DNA from 3 places in the Marinomonas sp. FW-1 genome. Region 1 is predicted to be linked to each of the others. Evidence: predicted binding sites of a transcription regulator. Region 1 holds the regulator's gene; each other region holds the start of a gene.
The links. Region 1 encodes sigma-54, which starts transcription at its own class of promoters, with help from an activator protein. Its sites were predicted from a motif close to TGGCACNNNNNTTGCTNT; they were not measured.
Positions count from the first base shown of each region.

Region 2: the regulator sigma-54 is predicted to act here: its motif matches at 2,166-2,183, upstream of glnL (nitrogen regulation protein NR(II)).
Region 3: the regulator sigma-54 is predicted to act here: its motif matches at 2,653-2,670, upstream of hpxO (FAD-dependent urate hydroxylase HpxO).

Region 1 is NZ_CP025987.1:2,218,239-2,225,253, reverse strand. Features, by position in the region: gene yjgA (ribosome biogenesis factor YjgA) at 1-108, opposite strand, end outside; gene mgtE (magnesium transporter) at 115-1,467, opposite strand; gene C1X04_RS10440 (HPr family phosphocarrier protein) at 1,476-1,745, opposite strand; gene ptsN (PTS IIA-like nitrogen regulatory protein PtsN) at 1,755-2,204, opposite strand; gene C1X04_RS10430 (RNA polymerase factor sigma-54) at 2,222-3,691, opposite strand; gene lptB (LPS export ABC transporter ATP-binding protein) at 3,767-4,492, opposite strand; gene lptA (lipopolysaccharide transport periplasmic protein LptA) at 4,496-5,002, opposite strand; gene lptC (LPS export ABC transporter periplasmic protein LptC) at 4,986-5,561, opposite strand; gene C1X04_RS10410 (calcium/sodium antiporter) at 5,564-6,526, opposite strand; gene C1X04_RS10405 (ABC transporter ATP-binding protein) at 6,698-7,015, shown strand, end outside.
Region 2 is NZ_CP025987.1:3,464,757-3,471,771, reverse strand. Features, by position in the region: gene ntrC (nitrogen regulation protein NR(I)) at 1-1,033, opposite strand, end outside; gene glnL (nitrogen regulation protein NR(II)) at 1,030-2,115, opposite strand; gene glnA (glutamate--ammonia ligase) at 2,346-3,752, opposite strand; gene thiI (tRNA uracil 4-sulfurtransferase ThiI) at 4,108-5,559, shown strand; gene typA (translational GTPase TypA) at 5,809-7,015, shown strand, end outside.
Region 3 is NZ_CP025987.1:1,513,748-1,520,762, forward strand. Features, by position in the region: gene C1X04_RS07055 (mandelate racemase/muconate lactonizing enzyme family protein) at 1-413, opposite strand, end outside; gene C1X04_RS07060 (FadR/GntR family transcriptional regulator) at 663-1,379, shown strand; gene hpxO (FAD-dependent urate hydroxylase HpxO) at 1,433-2,611, opposite strand; gene uraH (hydroxyisourate hydrolase) at 2,867-3,232, opposite strand; gene uraD (2-oxo-4-hydroxy-4-carboxy-5-ureidoimidazoline decarboxylase) at 3,429-3,950, shown strand; gene C1X04_RS07080 (isopenicillin N synthase family oxygenase) at 4,041-5,027, opposite strand; gene C1X04_RS07085 (nucleoside deaminase) at 5,180-5,656, opposite strand; gene C1X04_RS07090 (ABC transporter permease) at 5,660-6,451, opposite strand; gene C1X04_RS07095 (ABC transporter ATP-binding protein) at 6,429-7,015, opposite strand, start outside.

The DNA.
Region 1 (7,015 bases):
GCCGAGCATTTTTTTACCAAGATCTTGCAAGGCTTCCATTTCACGCTTGATCTGGGTTTTACTTTTAGGAATGTCTTCTTCGTTTTCAAATTGATCAAAGTCTGTCATGGGAACCTATATTAAAAAAATAGTAGCGAGACCTAGGAAGGAAAGGAATCCAATTACGTCGGTCACAGTAGTCAAAATTACGCTGCCAGCAAGGGCAGGGTCGATGCCAATCTTTTTTAAGAAAATTGGCAGAAGTGTACCAGTGGTTGCTGCAAATAGCAGGTTTATTATAGTGGCGCCTGCAATGATATAGGCAATCTTTATGTTGTCAAACCAAAGAGCGGTGAGTGCGGCAATAACGGTTGCCCACAATATGCCATTAAGAAGTCCGACAACAAGTTCTCTATTTAAAAGCCAGCGTGTATTGGTTGCGCCAATCTGGTTCAGTGCGATGCCTCGAATTACCAGTGTCAGTACTTGTGAGCCAGCGATACCGCCCATACTGGCAACAATAGGCATTAATATTGCCAATGCAACCACTTGATCGAGTGTGTTTTGAAATAGTCCAATCACATAAGAGGCGATAAAGGCTGTAATAAGGTTTATGCCAAGCCAAACCGCACGTCGTTTGGTGGTTTTCATAATAGGGGAGAAGGTGTCTTCGTCGTCATCGAGACCTGCCATGCTTAGCATGGAGTGTTCAGCTTCGTCACGAATAACATCGACAACGTCATCGATAGTGATACGACCTAGTAATTTTCTGTTTTCACCATCAATAACGGGAGCGGAGACAAGGTCCATTTTTTCAAATAACTGCGCAACTTCACTTGCAGGTGTCTCTGCATTGATCACAGTAAACTCGGTTTCCATAATGTCACGCACGGTGGCATTAGGGTTGGAAACCAGCAATTTAGTAAGGGGGAGTACACCGAGAAGTTTATCTGAGCGACTGACGACTAATAAACTGTCAGTCATGTCTGGAATCTTTGCGTGCCTGCGAAGATAGCGAAAAACAATGTCCACATTGATATTTGGACGAATTGTTATCGTATCCGTATTCATTAAGCCGCCAGCAGAGTCTTCTGAGTAGCTTAATAGGTCTTCAACTCTTTTTCTGTCTTGCGCCGTCATCGACGCAAGCACTTCTTTCACGATCTTTTCTGGCAGGTGCTGTAATAAGTCGGCTAAGTCATCACTTTCAAAGTGTTCTGAGACGGCGATAAGGCGTTCTGTATTCATGTTTTTCATGAATTGAACGCCAATATCTTCAGTCAGATACTGTAATACTTCGCCTTCGTTTTTGTCTTCGATGAGTTCCCATAAAAGCTTACGCTCTTTTGGCGGAGACGATTCTAATAGTCGAGCAACATCTTGTGCAGGTAGGGCACCATTAAGTAGGTAGCGAATTTGCATTGTGGCACCGGTCTCAAGGGACTCGGTTACCGTTTGCAAATGATTAAGGGTGTTTTGCTCCGACATGATGCTCTTTACTCATCTTCACCGAAACGATTGTTGATTAATTCAACGATCGCGTTAATGGCTTCTTGCTCATCTTCACCATTCGCTTTGATTTTGATTTCGGTGCCTTTTCCTGCAGCAAGCATCATCATTGCCATGATGCTTTTTCCATCCACATTACGCCCATCTTTTTCGATGGTGATATCACAAGAAAAGCGTGTGGTTGTTTCTATGAGTTTGCCTGCTGCACGGGCATGCAAGCCAAGTTTGTTTATAATAACAATAGACTCTTCCAGCATGCTTTATACCTATATTAATGAGTTGAAAATACTGAATAGCTCTTCGTTGCTTTGAGCAGTACGCAGCTTGTCCAATGATTCTGGAGACTGTGCTAATTCTGCAATTTGAGCCAGTGTTGATAGATGTTGGTCACATTCATGTGGCGGAACAATTAACGCAAATATAAGATCGACAGCTTGTTTGTCTATAGAGTCAAAATCGATAGGCGTCTGTAGTGACATTACCACTACAGCGGTGTGATTTGCGGACTCTAGTCGACAATGCGGAATGGCTATTCCATTGCCTATACCAGTACTTCCAAGTTTTTCTCGACCTAGCAGTGCATCATAGACGGCTTCGTTATCACAGTGAAGTCGGTTTGACGCTACTTCCGCGAGGTTTTCTAATACGCGTTTCTTGCTAATGATATCTTGTTTTGCGAGAACGAGGTCTGCTTTTAATAATGATTTCAAGGACATGATAAAATGCTTTCCGTTTAGATCAGTCGTTTGCGTTCATTGGAAGGAGGGATGTTCATCGCCTCACGGTATTTGGCTACAGTCCGTCGAGCAACTTGTATGCCTTGATCTGCCAAAATGGCAGCTAACTTATTATCACTTAAAGGTTTTTTAGCAGGTTCGTCAGCAACAAGTTTTTTGATCATGGCCCTAATTGCTGTCGAAGAGCACTCACCACCAGAGGCTGTATTAACATGGCTCGAAAAGAAATATTTTAATTCAAATATCCCTTTTGGTGTGTGCATGTATTTTTGAGTGGTTACCCTAGATATGGTTGACTCATGCATGCCTACTTCTTCAGCTACGTCATGAAGCACCATTGGTTTCATGGCTTCTTCACCAAGCTCAAAAAAATCGATCTGTCTGCTGACAATGCAGCTGGCTACTTTTAGTAGCGTCTCATTTCTGCTTTGTAAACTTTTCATGAACCATTTAGCTTCTTGTAGTGAGTTTTTGATGTAAGAAGCATCTTCGGCTGTGGCAGCGGTGCTGGCCATGGCGGAATAGGTTTCATTGATTTTTATTGGTGGAAGAGCGTCGTTGTTTAATTCAACTTGCCAAACGTCATTACGTTTTTTGACTGACACGTCAGGAATAACGTAATCGGTATCATCGGCATCAATAACCGAGCCTGGGCGCGGGTTTAGTTGTTGAATTAAGCTAATGACTTCTTTTAGCGCTTCATCTTTTAATTTTGTTTTGCGGCTTAGTTGCGCAAAATCTCTATTGCCCAATAAGGGTAAATAATGGTCAATAAGGTTATAGGTGCTTTTGTATAGAGGGTGAGTCTGGAAAGCTTCTAATTGCACCAACAGACAATCACGTAAATCAATAGAGCAGACGCCGACTGGGTCGAAGCGCTGCAGTCTATGTTGAACCGCAATGACTTCTTCCATTTCTAGGTCTTCAAGTTCAATGCTTAGTGATTCGCAGATGTCGTCAGGTGTAATGCTTAAGTATCCATCAGGCTGGACACATTCAATGATGGCATAGGCAATCTCAAGGTCTCTATCAGACATGTGAGTAAGGTTTAGTTGCCAGATAAGATGGTCTTGAATGCTTTCAGCAGGTGCGTTACGGCTTTCAAAATCGCTATCGCCTTCAAAGCTAAGGTTGTCACTGACCGCAGCTGAACTTTGGTAAGTATCATCCCAATTGCTGTCTATGGATAGCTCTTCTGGGATGCTTTCTGTCCATTCGGACTCTAGGCGTGCTTCTTCACCGTTATCTAGAGGTGTTTCTGTTGCGCTTTTTGACTCTATGCTAGCAGGTAACTCATTATGAGTTTGCTCGTCATCATCAAGCTCAAGCAGTGGGTTCGACTCTAGGAACTCATGAATCTCTTGCTTCAAATCCAACGTAGAAAGCTGCAGTAAGCGTATAGCTTGCTGCAGTTGTGGGGTCATGGTTAGCTGTTGACCTAGCTTTAATTGTAAAGACTGCTTCATGGAGCAACTCTTTTTGTTTGAGTGAATTGGAACGAGTTGTGCATACTACTCCCTTTCTACAGCAATGATAAGGGGTTATAGGCGGAAGTCGTCGCCTAAATAGACCTTTTTTACTTGTTCATTGTTGATGACTGTACTGGCATCGCCTGATGCGATGATATAACCATTACCAACAATGTAAGCTTTATCGCAGATGTCGAGGGTTTCTCTGACGTTATGATCGGTAATTAGGACACCGATTCCACTTTCTTGGAGGTGTTTAATTATTTGTTTTATGTCACCAACGGAGATTGGGTCTACTCCAGCAAATGGCTCATCAAGCAGAATGAATTTTGGGTTCATTGCAACCGCTCTTGCTATTTCTACCCGGCGCCTTTCACCTCCTGATAATGCCATTCCTAAGTTGGTGCGGATATGGGTGATATGGAACTCTTCTAAGAGCTCTTCTAATCTTTCATGTTGTTGTGCTTTAGTGAGATTTTTGCGTGTTTCTAAAATCGCTAAAATATTGTCTTCTACAGACATTTTTCTAAAAATAGATGCCTCTTGAGGAAGATAGCCAACACCTTTTTGGGCGCGAGTGTGCATGGCGTCATGGGTGATGTCTATGCCGTCAATAAATATGCCGCCAGCGTCATTGGCGACCATACCAACTATCATATAGAAACAGGTGGTTTTTCCTGCTCCGTTTGGTCCTAATAAACCAACGGCTTGGCCTGATTCAACGGAAATTGAGACGTCTTTTACTACTTTGCGTTTTTTATAGCTTTTTGCAAGGTGTTTTGCTTCTAGTAAGGCCATCTATTATTTTGCCTCAGTAGTTTGTGGCTGTAAGGTCATATTGACGCGACCAGAATCTTTTTTCTCTGCGCTAAAGGTGCCATCTTGGATCATGTAGAGAATGTAATCAGCGGAGATAGAATTCTGCATACGGCTTAGGTATCCATCTCCAGTGATTTCAAGTTTGGATTCGTCGGTTTGGTAGTGGATTTCATTCCCTCTACTGATAACTATGTTGCCATTCCAATCTATTTGTTGACTGAATTTTGCTGGCGACCCTGTGGCTTCTAGGCTGTTAAATCTGCGGGTGCTTGGGTCTGTTGTGACTTTTAAATACTGTGCTTGGATTTCTATGGAGCCTTGTTTTACAAAGACGTTGCCTTTATAGATGGCTTCGCCTGAATTCTGGTCGAAAGAGGCTTCATCAGCTTGAATTTCTAATGGCTTGTTAAGGTCATCTGGTAAAGCGTAAGTGTATTGTCCAATAAGGGCAGAAGTGAGCAACATGCTGGCGTTAATGAGTTGTTTCATAGTTTCCTCGTACAGATCCTGTCATCACGACTTCTTCTGAGTTTATAAAGGTTGTAATCTTATTCGCGGAGGTTTTTCCTTGGGTTGATATCAAGGTAGCAGCTCCGTAGCTGGTCAATGATTTGTCTTTGTCTACGTAGTGCATGTTGTCCGAGCTAAGCTGGATGTCTTCAGACTGCTGATATTTTTTCGTTGCTCTTACGTTGTCTGTTAATAGAATATCATTACTTCCGTCTTCAATAACCCCTTTATCTGCTTTTCCATGCCATTGTCCCGATTCTGAATATCGGGCAACACTAGGCTGTTCGAGCAAGGTTTTCTCTTTAAGGTCATAGTGAGAGGTTTGTTTGGCGTTCAGTGTTTCGATTAGCCCTCCATTTTCATCAAACTCTTTTACCTGCACATCGGTGATGAAATAATCGGGCGAGCCACGAAGTGCATCGCTTTCGACTAAGTTTCTTGATGGCTTTGTGCTGTACCAGCTAATCGAAGCAATAACCACAGTTACTGCCGCTAATAGTAGAATGTTTCTGGTTTTAAGTGTCTTTGCTAAATTCATTGTTATGGCGCGCCATTCGTACTGATTGCAAATATATATATGCCATAGGATGCAATGAAAGGCAGGCCTATCCATCTAGGGATTGCATTGCTCTTAGATTTTTTGAATATAAAGATGGCAATAGCAAGTGCGACCGTTAATCCTAGTACCCAAGGGAAATCACGCTGCACGACACTTGGGTCGATTATGCCGGGGGCGATCAGTGCTGGTAAAGGTAATACGGTGGCTAGGTTAAATACGTTTGAACCTAGTACGTTGCCAATGGCGATATCATGATGTCCTTTTCTCACACTACTAACAGAAGCTGCTAACTCAGGAAGGCTGGTTCCAACTGCAACGATAGTCAGGCCAATAACTAGCTCGCTCACTCCCAAAGCAGTCGCTATGCCAATGGCGCCCCAAACTAGAAGTTTAGAGCTACCTATGAGTACAACCAGTCCAATTAACGCAATGATTAAGGATTTTAATGTTGATGAGCCATCATCTGCGGGAAGCTCTTCTTTTAGTTCGCTTTCCAAATCTTTGTTACCGCGTAATAGGATTATCAGCACGGCGACAAATGCAATGATGAGTATTACACCATCCCATAACCCTAGTGCTTGGTCATAGAGTAAAAAACCAGTCAGTACTGTGATGGCTAACACCAGAGGTACTTCTTTCGTCGAAAGCCCTTTTGCGATAGGGATGGCAGAGAATAATAAAGTGACACCCAACACTAGAGCGATGTTGGCAATGTTGGAGCCTAAAACATTACCGATTGCTATTTCAGGTGCATTATCCAGTGCGGCGATAGCAGAAACCACCATTTCAGGAGCAGAAGTACCAAACGCCACCAGTGTGATACCAATGACCATAGGGCTTACATTAAGCTTTTCAGCCACCAATGCGGCATGCTCAATGAATTTGTCAGAGCTAATGACGAGTAAAATTAGTCCAGCGATGAGAGCAACGGAAAATAACAGCATAATGGGTAGTAAGACTCATTGAAATTAGAAGGCACCATTTAATGAGGTTTAGCAACTAAATTCAAGGCTTGATCTTGCAAACAAAGTAGTTTTGCCTTTGCCGCGATTCTAATTGTTGGGGGGCAGTGATAGTATCAATCCATATTTAGGAAGGATGGTAAGGGTGTACTAGTGACTGATGCTTATATTGAAGTCCGAAATGTGAGTTTTTCGAGGGGGGATAGGGTTATTTACGAAAACGTTTCCCTGACCATTCCTCGCGGGAAGATTACTGCTGTCATGGGGCCAAGCGGGACAGGTAAAACAACGTTGTTACGCCTTATTGCTGCTCAGTTAGCACCAGACTCCGGTGAGTTGTTGGTGGACGGTAAAAACATCCACGCTTTGTCTAGGTCGAACCTGTATAAGGCGAGGAAGAAAATGGGCATGCTTTTTCAGAGTGGTGCTTTGTTCAGTGATATGAGTGTAGCTGAAAATATCGCTTTTCCT
Region 2 (7,015 bases), 1.2 Mb from region 1:
GTTGTTTAGGCTCAACGGCAAGCTCTTCAGCAGCACGGCTCAAGAAGTGACGAGCAAGCTTCGGAATGTCTTCTCGACGCTCTGCCAGTTTAGGTAAATGAATTCGGATGACGTTTAGGCGATGGAACAAATCTTCGCGGAACGACCCTTTCTGTACCAAGCTTTCTAAATTTTGGTGTGTGGCTGCAATAATACGAACATCGACTTTCACTGGGGTGTGTCCACCCACTCGATAGAATTCTCCGTCTGCTAGAACTCGTAATAGGCGCGTTTGAGTTTCCGCTGGCATATCACCAATTTCATCTAGAAACAGAGTACCGCCATTGGCTTGTTCAAATCGGCCTCGTCGCTGTGTATTAGCACCGGTAAAGGCGCCTTTTTCATGACCAAACAACTCAGATTCAATTAGGTCATGGGGAATCGCTGCCATGTTTAAGGCGATAAACGGGTTTGCTGCGCGAGGGCTGTGTGTGTGCAGTGCTTGAGCAACCAGCTCTTTACCCGTACCGGATTCACCATTGATCAGTACAGTTATATTAGAATTGGCGAGTCGACCAATCGCACGAAACACTTCCTGCATGGCTGGCGCTTCACCAATAATCTCTTTGTCTACTTGTTGCTCAGCTTCAACTTCCATATCGTCAGTGCTGGGGCGTGCATTGCGGTGATGCAGCATGGCACGTTTGACAAGGCTAACGGCTTCTTCGACATCGAAAGGCTTAGGTAAATATTCAAAAGCGCCACCTTGATATGAGGCCACTGCACTTTCTAAATCTGAATGCGCTGTCATGATAATGACAGGTAAATAAGGGTGGTCTTTCTGAAGCTTTTCAAGCAGCGCCAAACCGTCCATACCCGGCATCCGAATGTCACTGATGATGGCGCTTGGTTGTTCTTTATCGATAAGATTAACGAGGTTTTCAGCAGAATCAAACAAACGACATTGGATTCCTTCTTGTTCTAATGTCTTCTCTAAAACCCAGCGAATAGAACGATCGTCGTCAACAATCCATACGGTTTCTTCTGGTGTCATGAGTGTTTCTCCTGTTCTTGGACTGTCGTCTCAATGGGTATTAATATATTGAATTCGGTTTTTTGTGGGTAACTGTTGCATTCAATGATCCCGTGATGCTGGTGAATAACGGACTGTGAGATAGACAAGCCTAAACCTGTGCCGTCCGCTCTGCCGCTGACCATGGGATAAAAAAGCGTCTTTAAAATCGCCTCGGGTATACCCGGGCCATTATCGATAATGCTGATTTTGCACACCAAGCGATGGCGCTTGGAACCTATCGTAAATTGTCGCAAAGCACGCGTTACCATATGAATCGTCTTATGGTGATTGTCTTGGTCTTCCATTAGTGCCTGCATGGCGTTGCGAGTGATATTGAGTAACGCTTGTATCAGCTGTGACTCGTCACCGATTAAATCTGGGATACTAGGGTCGTAGTCTCGGATGACTTTAATCTGATTCTCTGTTTCAACCGAAATAAGCTGTCTAACACGCTCAATCACTTTGTGAATGTTGAGAGGTTTGTTTTTTGGCAGCTGTCTTGGCCCTAAGAGACGATCAACGAGATCTCGTAAACGATCAGACTCTTCAATAATGACCTGTGTGTAATCATTTAGAGCTTCATCGGTAAAGGCGCGGCTAATGAGCTGAGCGGCTCCACGAATACCGCCTAAGGGGTTTTTAATTTCATGGGCTAGACCTCGCACAAGCTCTTTACTGCTTTCATGATTCGCAATGAGCTCGTCTTCTTGCGAAATCCGCTTCATTCGATCTCGTGGATATAACTCGATAATCAAGCTTTCTGTATTATTGGTCGTGCCCATAACAGGTGTAACGGTGTAATCGCAGAACAGTTTTTTGTTATTACTGCACTCAATTTCTGCTTCACGTTTTGTGAATGGGTGACCCGATTCAATGGCAGAATACAAAGCTTGAATGCTTTCTTCGTTTTCCCTAAAGGCAACGCTGATGTCGTTGCCATAGATTCGACGACGGCTAACAGCTAACAACATTTCGGCAGCAGGGTTTAAATATTCAATTTGAAGTTGATCGTTTAATTGAACAACAGCAGTGGATAAATGGTCGATTAGTAAACTATACACAGACAGCGCCTCTCTGTTGACTCCTGCTTTTATGACTTTCTTCTAATACAGTTGCAAAAAGCGAACCAACATTGGGCAGCTTTGAGTAGCTTGTTTATTAAGGTTTTTGTCATTTGGATAAAAACATTATGCACCATAATTGTGCGCAATGGTTGTGAGGTTTTTTTTAGGGCAAAAAAAAGCCCTGATTTGTATCAGGGCTTTTCGTATTTTATTAACCGCTATTGCGATTAAACGCTGTAGTAAAGTTCGAACTCAAGTGGGTGAGTTGTCATTGCTACACGCTGCGCTTCGCCAGACTTAAGATCGATGTAAGCGTCGATCATGTCGTCAGAGAATACACCGCCTTGAGTCAAGAATGCACGGTCTTCGTCTAGGCACTTAAGTGCTTCTTCTAGGCTGCCAGCAACCTGTGGGATAGCCAAAGCTTCTTCAGCTGGAAGGTCGTACAAGTCTTTATCTGCTGCATCGCCAGGGTGAATCTTGTTTTTGATACCGTCGATACCAGCCATCAACATTGCTGCGAATGCTAGGTATGGGTTTGCGGTTGGATCAGGGAAACGAGCTTCAATACGTTTGCCTTTAGGGCTTGCAACGTATGGGATACGGATAGAAGCAGAACGGTTGCGTGCAGAGTACGCAAGCATTACAGGTGCTTCGAAGTGAGGGACAAGACGCTTGTAAGAGTTAGTTGAAGCGTTAGTGAACGCGTTCAATGCTTTAGCGTGCTTAATGATACCGCCAATGTAGTAAAGCGCCATTTCAGATAGGCCAGCGTATTGGTCACCAGCGAATTGGTTAGTGCCATCTTTCCAGAAAGATTGGTGAACGTGCATACCAGAACCGTTGTCACCAACGATTGGTTTAGGCATGAACGTCGCTGTTTTACCGTAAGCGTGAGCTACGTTATGAACGCAGTACTTAAGGATTTGAACTTCGTCTGCTTTTTTAACTAGAGTGTTGAATTTAACACCGATTTCGTTTTGACCAGCAGTCGCCACTTCGTGGTGATGAACTTCAACAACCAAGCCCATTGTTTCCATTGCGCCACACATAGCGCTACGAAGGTCGTGGTGAGAGTCTACTGGTGGTACTGGGAAATAACCGCCTTTAACGAAAGGACGGTGGCCCATGTTGCCGCCTTCAAATTTTTTGTTAGAAGACCAAGCGGCTTCTTCAGAGTTGATTTCTACTGTGCTACCAGACATGTCTGTTTTCCAGCGAACATCGTCAAAAATGAAGAACTCTGGCTCTGGACCGAAGAATGCAGTGTCGCCAAGGCCAGTAGATTTAAGGAATTCTTCAGCGCGAAGTGCTACAGAGCGTGGGTCACGGTCGTAGCCTTGCATTGTAGAAGGCTCGATGATGTTACAACGAACAATAACAGTCGCTTCTTCTGTGAAAGGATCGATAATAGCAGTATCGTCCTGAGGCATCATGATCATGTCAGATTCGTTAATGCCTTTCCAACCAGCGATTGATGATCCATCAAACATCTGACCGTTTTCAAAAAACTCTTCATCTACCGTAATAGCTGGAATAGATACGTGTTGTTCTTTACCTTTAAAATCGGTAAAGCGAAGGTCAACCCACTTCGCGTCGTGCTCAGCAATCAAGGCAAGGGTCTTGTTTGACATAGTTGTTCTCCAGTCGTAGTTAAAGCGAAATTGTTTTTCGTTGTAAAAGGCGCTTTATTTAAAATAATACAAAGCACCGTTTGTCGAGTTATTTATCAAACATAAGTAAGCACAACTTGTGCCAGAAATCTGTGCGAGCCAATAAGTCTTTATTTTACAATTAGATAGAGCGTTCCAATTATAAATTGCACTTATTTGTGGCTCGTTAGGAGGGTAAGCAAAACAGTTTTTGCACTTAAAAGGTGCGCTTTTTGGTGTTTTGTATTCTTTTGGTGCGAATTTAGCGTTTTCGTATCGAATGGCTTTTCTTTATACTGTGCGCCTTTATAAATATCCGGTATAAACCACAATCCCTATGAAATTTATTGTTAAGTTCTTTGCAGAAATCACCATCAAAAGTCGCCCTGTTCGAAAAGCTTTTATTAAGCAGCTTCGACATAATGTTAAGTTGGTTCTTAAAAAGCACGATGCTGATGTTGTCGTATCAGGTAACTGGGATTTCATCGAAGTGTTTTCTGATAAAGATGAATTGCGGGAAGAGTTTACAGAAGCGCTTTCTAATATTGCTGGTATAGCGCATTTTCAATTTGTACGTGAATTCCCTTTAGTTGATCTAGATGACATCGTTGAACAAGCCATCACATCTTATGGTGATGTCATTAAAGATGCCGTGTTTGCTGTCCGAGTGAAACGAGTGGGTCATCATGACTTTACCTCGGTAGATGCAGAGAGACACATCGGTGGCTGTTTAAAAGCACGTTGTGGTGCTTTGGCAGTACGCTTAAAAAATCCTGAAGTATTGGTGCCGATCGATATTCGAGATAATCGAGTATGGATGATTGAGCAACGTGTAGAAGGGCTTGGAGGTTATCCACTAGGTTCGCAAGACTGTGTATTGTCTCTAATGTCTGGCGGGTATGACTCAACAGTGAGCTCTTATCTCACAATGAGTCGAGGCTTGAAAACACATTTCTGCTTCTTTAACCTTGGTGGTGATGCTCACGAAATTGGCGTAAAGCAAGTTTCTAATTTCCTTTGGGAGAAATACGGCTCAACTTTGAATGTGAAATTCATCACCGTACCTTTCGAGGCGGTTGTGGGTGAGATTCTTACCAAAGTCGATAACTCTGAAATGGGCGTTATTCTAAAACGCATGATGTTGCGAGCGGCCTCTAAGTTAATGCCTGAGGTAGGCGCAAAAGCGTTGGTAACAGGGGAAAGCGTTGCCCAGGTTTCTAGCCAAACATTGGTGAATTTAAAAGTCATTGACCAAGTAACAGAAGAGCTTGTGCTGCGCCCTCTGATTACTTCAAATAAACAAGAAATTATCGATAAGGCCATTGAGATTGGTACCGCACCTTTTGCGGCGAGTATGCCAGAGTTTTGTGGTGTTATCTCAGTAAAGCCCACCACACGTGCTAAAATGCATCGTGTAGAGAAACAAGAGTCCAATTTTGACTTTTCAGTATTGGAAAGTGCCATCGAAAACGCACAGATCATGTCCATTCAAAATGTCATGGAGGATGTGTCTAAGCAATATCAGGGCGAAGTGCCTGTTGTCCGTATGCCGGTTGGTGACGAAGTCATTATTGATATTCGCCATCCTGATGAAGCGAGTAATCGACCTTTAAAAGTCAGTGGTCGTCCAGTGAAGGTGATTCCATTTTTTGCACTCGAATCTAATTGGGCTGATTTGGATAAAGATGTAACGCATTTATTGTATTGCGGTAAAGGCGTAATGAGTCGTATGCATGCTTCTTTCCTTTTAGGTAAAGGGCATGAGAACGTAGGTGTTTACCTACCATAAATAAGTACTAATAAGCGGTAGCATTTTTGTAGTAAATGAATGCTATCGTTTATATTTGAATGTGCATTGTTACTCTATTGAATTATTTTTGTGGACTTTTTTTGTCACTTTAATGGGATATTGATCAATATAAGGGTACAATTGCGCGAATTTTACCCCGCACCAAGATCCGAGACGCTTGAAGAGCATGCCTGCCCGTATCAAGCGGCGGTATATCTTTTTGCTCACGCTAAATGCAGAGAACTATAAATGTCTAATGATATCAATAAGTTACGTAACGTAGCTATTATTGCCCACGTTGACCATGGTAAAACTACCTTGGTTGATCAGCTATTAAGCCAATCTGGTACACTGGATCGTAAGGACCTAGGTTCTGAACGAATCATGGACTCGAACGATCAAGAGAAAGAACGTGGTATCACGATTTTGGCGAAAAACACGTCAATCATGTGGAACGACTACCGTATTAATATCGTTGATACACCTGGACACGCCGACTTCGGTGGTGAGGTTGAACGTGTATTGTCTATGGTTGACTCTGTACTTTTGTTGGTTGACGCTGTTGATGGTCCAATGCCACAAACACGTTTCGTAACTTCAAAAGCATTTGAGCGTGGTCTACGTCCGATCGTTGTTATCAACAAAATTGACCGTCCAGGCGCTCGCCCAGATTGGGTTATGGATCAGGTTTTTGACTTGTTCGACAGCCTTGGTGCGACAGAAGACCAGTTAGATTTCCCTGTTATTTATGCTTCTGCTATCAATGGTATTTCTGGCCTAGATCCAGAAGACATGTCAGAAGATATGACACCACTTTACCAAATGATCGTCGACAGCGTGCCTGTTCCAGATGTTGATCCAGAAGGTATGTTCCAAATGCAGGTTTCTGCATTGGACTATGATGCTTATGTTGGTGTTATCGGTATCGGCCGTATTACCCGCGGTAGCTTGTCTCCTAACCAGCAAGTTGTTGTTAAGTCTGCTGATGGCAAAGAACGTAAAGGTAAAGTTCTTAACGTTAAGGGCTACCACGGTCTAGCTCGTGTTGATACGGATAAAGCCGGTGCTGGTGATATCGTTTGTATTAATGGTATTGATGGCCTAAGTATCTCTGACACACTATGTAACCCTGAATGTGTAGAAGCGCTTCCTCCTCTAACGGTAGATGAGCCGACAGTAAGCATGACATTCATGGTTAACGATTCTCCGTTTGCTGGTAAAGAAGGTAAATTCGTTACTTCTCGAAACATCAAAGATCGTCTAGACCAAGAGCTTATCCACAACGTTGCGTTGCGCGTTACTCAAGGCGATGCACCAGATAAGTTTATTGTTTCTGGTCGTGGTGAATTGCACCTTTCTGTATTGATCGAAAACATGCGTCGTGAAGGCTTCGAGATGGGTGTTTCTCGTCCTGAAGTAGTTCAGAAAGAAGTAGACGGCAAAATCCAAGAACCGT
Region 3 (7,015 bases), 700 kb from region 1:
CCACCTAGAAATTGATGCAGAGGTTGTTTGGCTTGCTGTGCTTTAAGGTCCCAAATGGCAATGTCGATAGCGGATAGGGCGTAAAGCATAGGGCCAGAACTGCCGAAACTGTGTAATGCACGTTTGGCTGCGTAGAGGTGTTGTTCGTATTCTGCGATGTGTTTGCCAACAAACATAGGGGCAACAAGGTGTTCTAAAGCCGCGTAGGTAACGACATTTGAGGCGTGTCCGAATGCTTCGCCCCAGCCAATTAGCCCAGTATCGGTCTCCACTTCAACAAGAAGTGACTCCATCTTATCTATGTTAGGAGAGGCACCGTTGAACTTGTCTTCCTCTTTTACGGGAGCGATGTGTCGTACGCCAGCTGTAAACGGAATCGCGATGCGCCTAATTGTTATTTTTGTAATTTTCATGGCTAAGAAAATCTCTTTAGATCGAGTGTTATACGTTTGATGTAGTACATCATACAACTAACTTTATATTGGTCAAGAGGTACGATGACTATTTTTTTGGAGTGTTAATATGTCTTTTTGAGGCATTATCACGCTTTAATCCTGAGTTGTTGCGGAAATTGGGGCGTTAGCGCCTTGTACTTTTTTAACTTTCCGTATTTTTGTTATATGTTGTATGATGACTTTTCTAGTTGTTAGGAATGACCGAACGTGAAAAATGATCCTTTATTGTCCGCTATTTCGTCTAATGAACCTCATCGAGAAAACAAGCCACAACGGAATTTGGCGCAGAAATTGGTTCAAGAAATACTGCATAAAATTGAAAATAAGGTGTTAGTTCCGGGGGATAAATTGCCTAAAGAGGCTGACATCATGCAAGAGCATGGCGTCAGCCGAACCGTTGTACGAGAAGCCTTGCAACGACTTCAGGCATCAGGAAATGTAGAAACCAGACACGGCATAGGCACCTTTGTTTTAAATAACAAAGGCCAAGGGCCGATGGATTTGTCATTTGATTATGTCAATGATGCAGTGGAAATCTTGGAGCTGCGCATTGGTTTGGAAGTGGAAATCGCTGGTTTAGCCGCCTTACGACGTACAGAAGAGCAGCTGGTGGAAATCCGCAAAGCCTTGGATGCATTGCGAGCTATCGACAGAAATGGCCATGTATCAGACGCAGGATCAGCGGATTTTAATTTCCATTTATTAATCGCAAAGTCGGCAGGCAATCATTACTTTGTCGATATCATGCAACACATGGAAAACAGTTTAGTACCACGAAAGCGTATTGATGTGTCTCATGTGAACCATGAACACGAAGAAGTGTATGCAGCGATAGAGCGAGGAGATTCTTACGCTGCGCGGGCAGCAATGCGCTTGCACCTGACCAACAGCAGAGAGCGCTTTTTGAAACTGGCAAGAAAGTGATTACCCAGTGTAGGTAATCACTTTACTTGTACGCTATCAGTCATTTACTAGCATTACGCCAATGGCCCACCAATAATAGTGTTACGCAACCCAGCGATAATATTCTCGCCTGTTTCGTGTCTTAGTTCATCATACCAAGCTTGGGTTTCTTGCATGTCTTTGCCATGGGTAACATCACAGCGTTTGCGAGCTTTTAGCACAAGATCTTTAACGCGAAAACGGCGTTCTTCTTCGTATTGCTGCAAAGCGGCAAGAACACCCGCAACCGTTTTCCCTTTCATTCCAAATTGATCTGCAAAACACTGTCCTAGAACAACAGCGTCTTCTAGTGCGGAGCAACCGCCTTGGCCAATGTCTGGTGTTGTGCTGTGAGCAGCGTCACCCAGTAGCGCAATATTGCCTTTCACCAAAGTATCGAATGGCTCGATATCATGGATTTCGATACGGTTAGTGGTTTCTGGATTAATCGCTGCAATCAGTTTTTGAACGGGTTCCGCCCAACCAGCAAAGTAGCGGGTGAGATCCGCCACCACAGTGCTTCTGTCTTCTGCTAGGCCTTTTGGTAATGGCACATCAAAAAAGAAGTAAAAGCGATCATTCGCGATGGGCATGATGGAAACACGTTTGCCTTCGCCAACAAAAGTGGTCCATTGGTCGGCAGGAGCAATGTTCTCATCTATTTCTACTAAGCCATTCCAGTTTACATAATCGGCGTAACGGCGCTCGGTTTGATAGCCAATCACGTCAGCGCGCACCACGGAATGCGTACCGTCGGCGGCAATCATGAAGCCGCCTGTTGCGCTGGTGCCATCGGTAAAATACGCAGTGACGGCCGTGTCGCTTTGTTCGACTTTTTCAATGCGCTTGCCAAATTGAACTTTATCGCGCCCCCACCAGTCGATCATTTGGCTTTGTAAGTCCGCTCGCGAAACAGGACAAGGGCGTTCGCCAACCGCATCAACCAGGGGCGCAAGGCTGAATTGTGTCATCACGCTTCCAGTTAAACCGTCGTGATACGCCATGTTGTGCATCGGGCCACCGAGTTCGTCCATAATGCTGCCCATGCCTAAATGGTTCATGCATTTCACGCCGTTAGACCAAATAGAAAGTGCTGCTCCCACGGGTTTGATTTCTTTCACCGCTTCAAAAATATCGCATTCGATGCCTTGTTGCTTTAGCGCTGCTGCTGCTGACATTCCGCCGATACCTGCGCCTATCACGAGTGCTTTCATAGGATTTTCCTCAAATTCTTAATAGCGAATAAGGAAGAGCATTCGCAATAAATATGCCATGAAACAAATGAACCTATATTTTTATATGTGAAACCTTTGTTTTAGAGGGATTGGTAATCTTTGGGTGTGGGTCAAAGAAGAAATAGGCGAGTTTTCTTCTTTGACCGATAGGGCAGGAAGTGGACTATCTTGGTGCGGAATTAGTGCTTTTTGCTCTATTCTGGCTCGCTTAGTCTGGGCTCTAAATACGAAAAACTAGCTACCACGATACGTGCTGTAAGAATAAGGCGAGACAAGCAGTGGAATATGATAATGGGCGTTTTCATCGCTGATACCGAACCGAATTACCACGGTATTTAAAAAGCTTGGACCGTCTTGTTTACTGTCTTGGTTGGTGCCATCGGCAAAGTATTCATCAATAGCGTATTCCAGTTCATACACGCCCACAGAGAAGCTGTCAGCTTGCAACAAAGGCTGATCACAGCGTCCATCACTATTGGACACAGTGCTATGAATCAGCTGTCGCTGATCTTCTGACATGCGTTGATAAAGACGAATTTTAACGCCTGCGGCGGCAATGCCTTTTGTTGTGTCTAGTATATGAGTCGTTAGATATCCCATTGTTTGTCCTTAGCTGCTATTTTTAAAAGTGTGGCTTACCTTGCCTGTTTCTTGCAAGTAGAGCCTTTAATAAGTGAAATGGAATTGAAAATATTGTTTCATAGTAGTCAATATTTGTGCCATATGTTCCTATGGTACGCATTTTTGTCATTCATAGAGATGTTCTTAGATAAAAATTGGAGATTGGAGTCCTATTATGCACGACCCGTTAGCTGCGATTAGTCAAATGGAAGAAGCGGATTTTATCGCGTTATTCAGCAATATTTATGAGCATTCGACTTGGGTAGCAGAAGAATTGTGGCGACAGAAAGTTGCGCATCCTGCCGAATATTTTGACAGTATCGACAAAGTGAAAGAGGCCATGGCTGACATCGTGGAGCAAAGCACAGACGAGCAGAAACTGCTGTTGTTGCGTGCTCATCCTGACTTGGCTGGCAAAGCGGCTATAGCGGGAGAATTAACGGATGCTTCTACATCAGAGCAAGCCGGAGCAGGGTTGGATCAATGTTCAGAAGAAGAACTTGCGTACTTTCTACAGCTGAACGATACCTATCGAGCGAAGTTTGGTTTTCCCTTCATCATGGCCGTGAAAGGCGCGACCAAAGAGCAGATACTTGCAGGCTTTGAAGCCAGAACGCCCAATGACTGGCAAACTGAGTTTGACCGAGCCATGAGCGAAGTACATAAAATTGCAGGGTTCAGATTGGCGGATTTGTGAAATTGCGCCTACCGATTCATATAAAAACCGCCATCGATGGTTAAGCATCGGTGGCGGTTTTTTTGTTAGCGAGTAGTGAAAATCGAAGGCTTATTTATCGACAAAGTTTGCCTGAATGCGTTGCGTCAAAAAGTCTGCTGCGCTGATAGGTTGGTAGCGTTTTGCTGGGCCTTGGATGATCTGTGTTTTGTTGGCTTGGCAGAAGAAGGCAATGGAATGACGGCTGCCGCAGTATTCATCGATTCGTGGCTGACGCACCCTGTGCAGGTTGGATTTAAGTTGGTCGTCACTCCAGCGCATGAGCATATCGCCGATGTTGCAAGTGATCACGCCGCCAAGGGGCGGAATGCTTGTCCAGCGTTGGGTTTCTGCTTCCGCACCTGGGCAAACCTGTAAACCGCCGTGTCCTTCGTGTTGGAACAATAAAGTCAAACAATCGAAATCCGTATGGGCACCAGCACGCCAGATATTACCTTGCTCGGTGACGCCTTCAGTGGCGTAATAATGCAACAAGCGCAAGGTGCTTTGATAGTCTGGCTGACGTGGGTCGTGTGCTTTGCTAAAGAAGTCTCGATCAAAGCCGAGCTTGTCCGCAAAGCAAGACAACACCTTCATGCCGACTTCCCAGCATTGTTTTTCAAAACGTAGCGTATTGGCTTGAAAGTTTGGCAACTCGTCTTCAGAAGGCCACAAATTGTCCATGTGGTATTGGGTAATCTGATAAGACTCTTTTTGGTCCTTAGTGCCAGTAGAAGGGCGGATCTGGCTGCGACTTTCCCAGCCGGCGTTGACACTTTTTGGTCTTGGGTATTTGCTTTTAATACTTTCAGGAAGGTTAAAAAAACGCTCGGACTCTTTGAAGGCGGCTTTTATTTCTTCAGGATCGATACCGTGGTTGCTTAATTGGAAGAAACCGATTTCGGTTGCGGCAAGCCAAAGTTGCTCGGTGATTTCTTCTCGACGATTTTCAAAATCGCTCATGTCGATGATGCGAATTTCTCTATCGTTGGTGTCTTCTCCTGCGCCACCAAAGGTGGTTTCGCGTTGTAGTTCTTCAAGTGAATATGCATTCGTCATGGTTTTCTCCCATTCTCCTAGGTTTAAAATGACTAGGCGCTTCTGCCTAGTGGAAAATGGAGCAATGACCGAACGTACTCTACTCTTACTCTTTTTATAGAGTGACAGAGTAATAGAGCGCGTCTGACTGCTTCTACTCCGATTATTTCGTGTTACCAAACACCCTCATGCAATTTTGCGGCCTCTTCTTCAAGACAAGGCCCAATGACTTCCACTTTTCGTTGTCCCGATTCAAATACGGTACGACAAGGTAAAGCCAAAGTCGGGTTTTCTGGGTGGTTGCCAGTGATTTGCTTTAAGCGGTCTTCGCTCAATCCATACACAAGGCGTCCTAATCCTGCCCAATAAGCGGAACCTGCGCACATGGCACAAGGCTCAGCGGAAACATACATGGTGCACTTTGCCATAAAGTCTGGACGATACGCCTTGCTGGCGCGTGTCATTAACTTGCGCTCGGCGTGGCCTGTCATATCGAAGTCGGGCAAGTAGCCGTTCACTTGGGTCATCAGTACATTGTCTTCGCCGTCGACTAAGATCGCCGCAAACGGGTGAATGCCTTGTTGTTTGGCCTCATCCGCTAGGGCAAAGCTTTGGCGTAAAAAACCTGTGTCTTTGGTATTTAATGTCATAACTTACTTCTTCTTAGGAAGGCTCCACGGAAACAACCACGCCTGAATCCACTGAATCGATTTAAACAGTAACAAACTGATGACCGATAAGAAGATCAGCCCAGCAAAGGCTTGCGGGATTTTAAAGAAAGAAGTGGAGAACTGAATGAAATAGCCCAAACCTTCTTCAGCTGCGACGAATTCCGCCACCACGGCACCAATAATCGCTAACGTGATCGACACTCGAAGGCCACTGAAAATGTGTGGAATCGCATAAGGAATGCGAATCTGCCAGGTTTCACGATAACGTGGCGCACGCAAAGATTGGCTGAGTTCAATCATTTCTGGTGGTGTTTCCAGCATGCCCGTCGTCGTTGATACCACAAGCGGGAAGAAGGTAATCAGGCAAGTGATCAACACGCGAGATGGATCGTCAGTGCCAAGCAACACGATGATCAAAGGCGCAACGGCGACCACAGGGGTCGACTGAATCACGATCAAAGCTGGATACAGTACTCGGTTCATCAATTCAGAGCGCATCATGCCAATGGATAAGGGAAGGGCAATGAGGATAGACAGAGCAAAGCCCATCAAAGCCACACGTAATGTTGCCCAAAGGTGTGTCAACCAGCGGGAAAATTCCACATCAAAGAAGGCAATAAAAATCGCTGATGGTGAAGGCAAAATGTAATTTGGCACATTGCCAAATCGACAGATTAGCTCCCATAACAGCACGAGGCCGATAAAGAATAGCCCCGGTGCGAAGCGATTGGCTTGCTGGCCGAGCCAAGTTTTAGGCTGGTACGTTGGGTTCATAAATATAGCCTCTGATTAAATCGGTTAGCTCAGCAAAGCGAGGGGAGTTAATGGTTTGTGAAGAGCGTGGGCGAGGTAAATCTACCTCGATCAAATCCAACACAGTACCGGGGCGTTTGCTCATCACTAAAATACGATCTGATAACAACACAGCTTCACTAATGGAGTGGGTGATAAACAACACGGTCTTTGGGTTTTTTTTCCAAATATCGAGCAGGTCGAAACCGATTTGCTCACGCGTTAACGCATCCAATGCCGAAAAAGGTTCATCCATCAATAGAATGTCTGGGTTCAGAAGTAGTGCTCGCACAATGCCAACACGTTGCTGCATGCCGCCAGATAATTCGTCTGGCATCTTGTCTGCAAACTGAGTCAGACCAGCCATTTCTAATAGTTCGTTGGCACGCTTTTCATCACTAGGGGAATAACTGCCGTATTTGTGTTTCAGTGGAAACAGCACATTTTTGCGTACCGTTAGCCAAGGCAACAAATTGGCTTTTTGAAACACAATGCCCACGTCGTCACGAGGTTCGGTAACGGGACGGTTAAAGACAGAGACTTCGC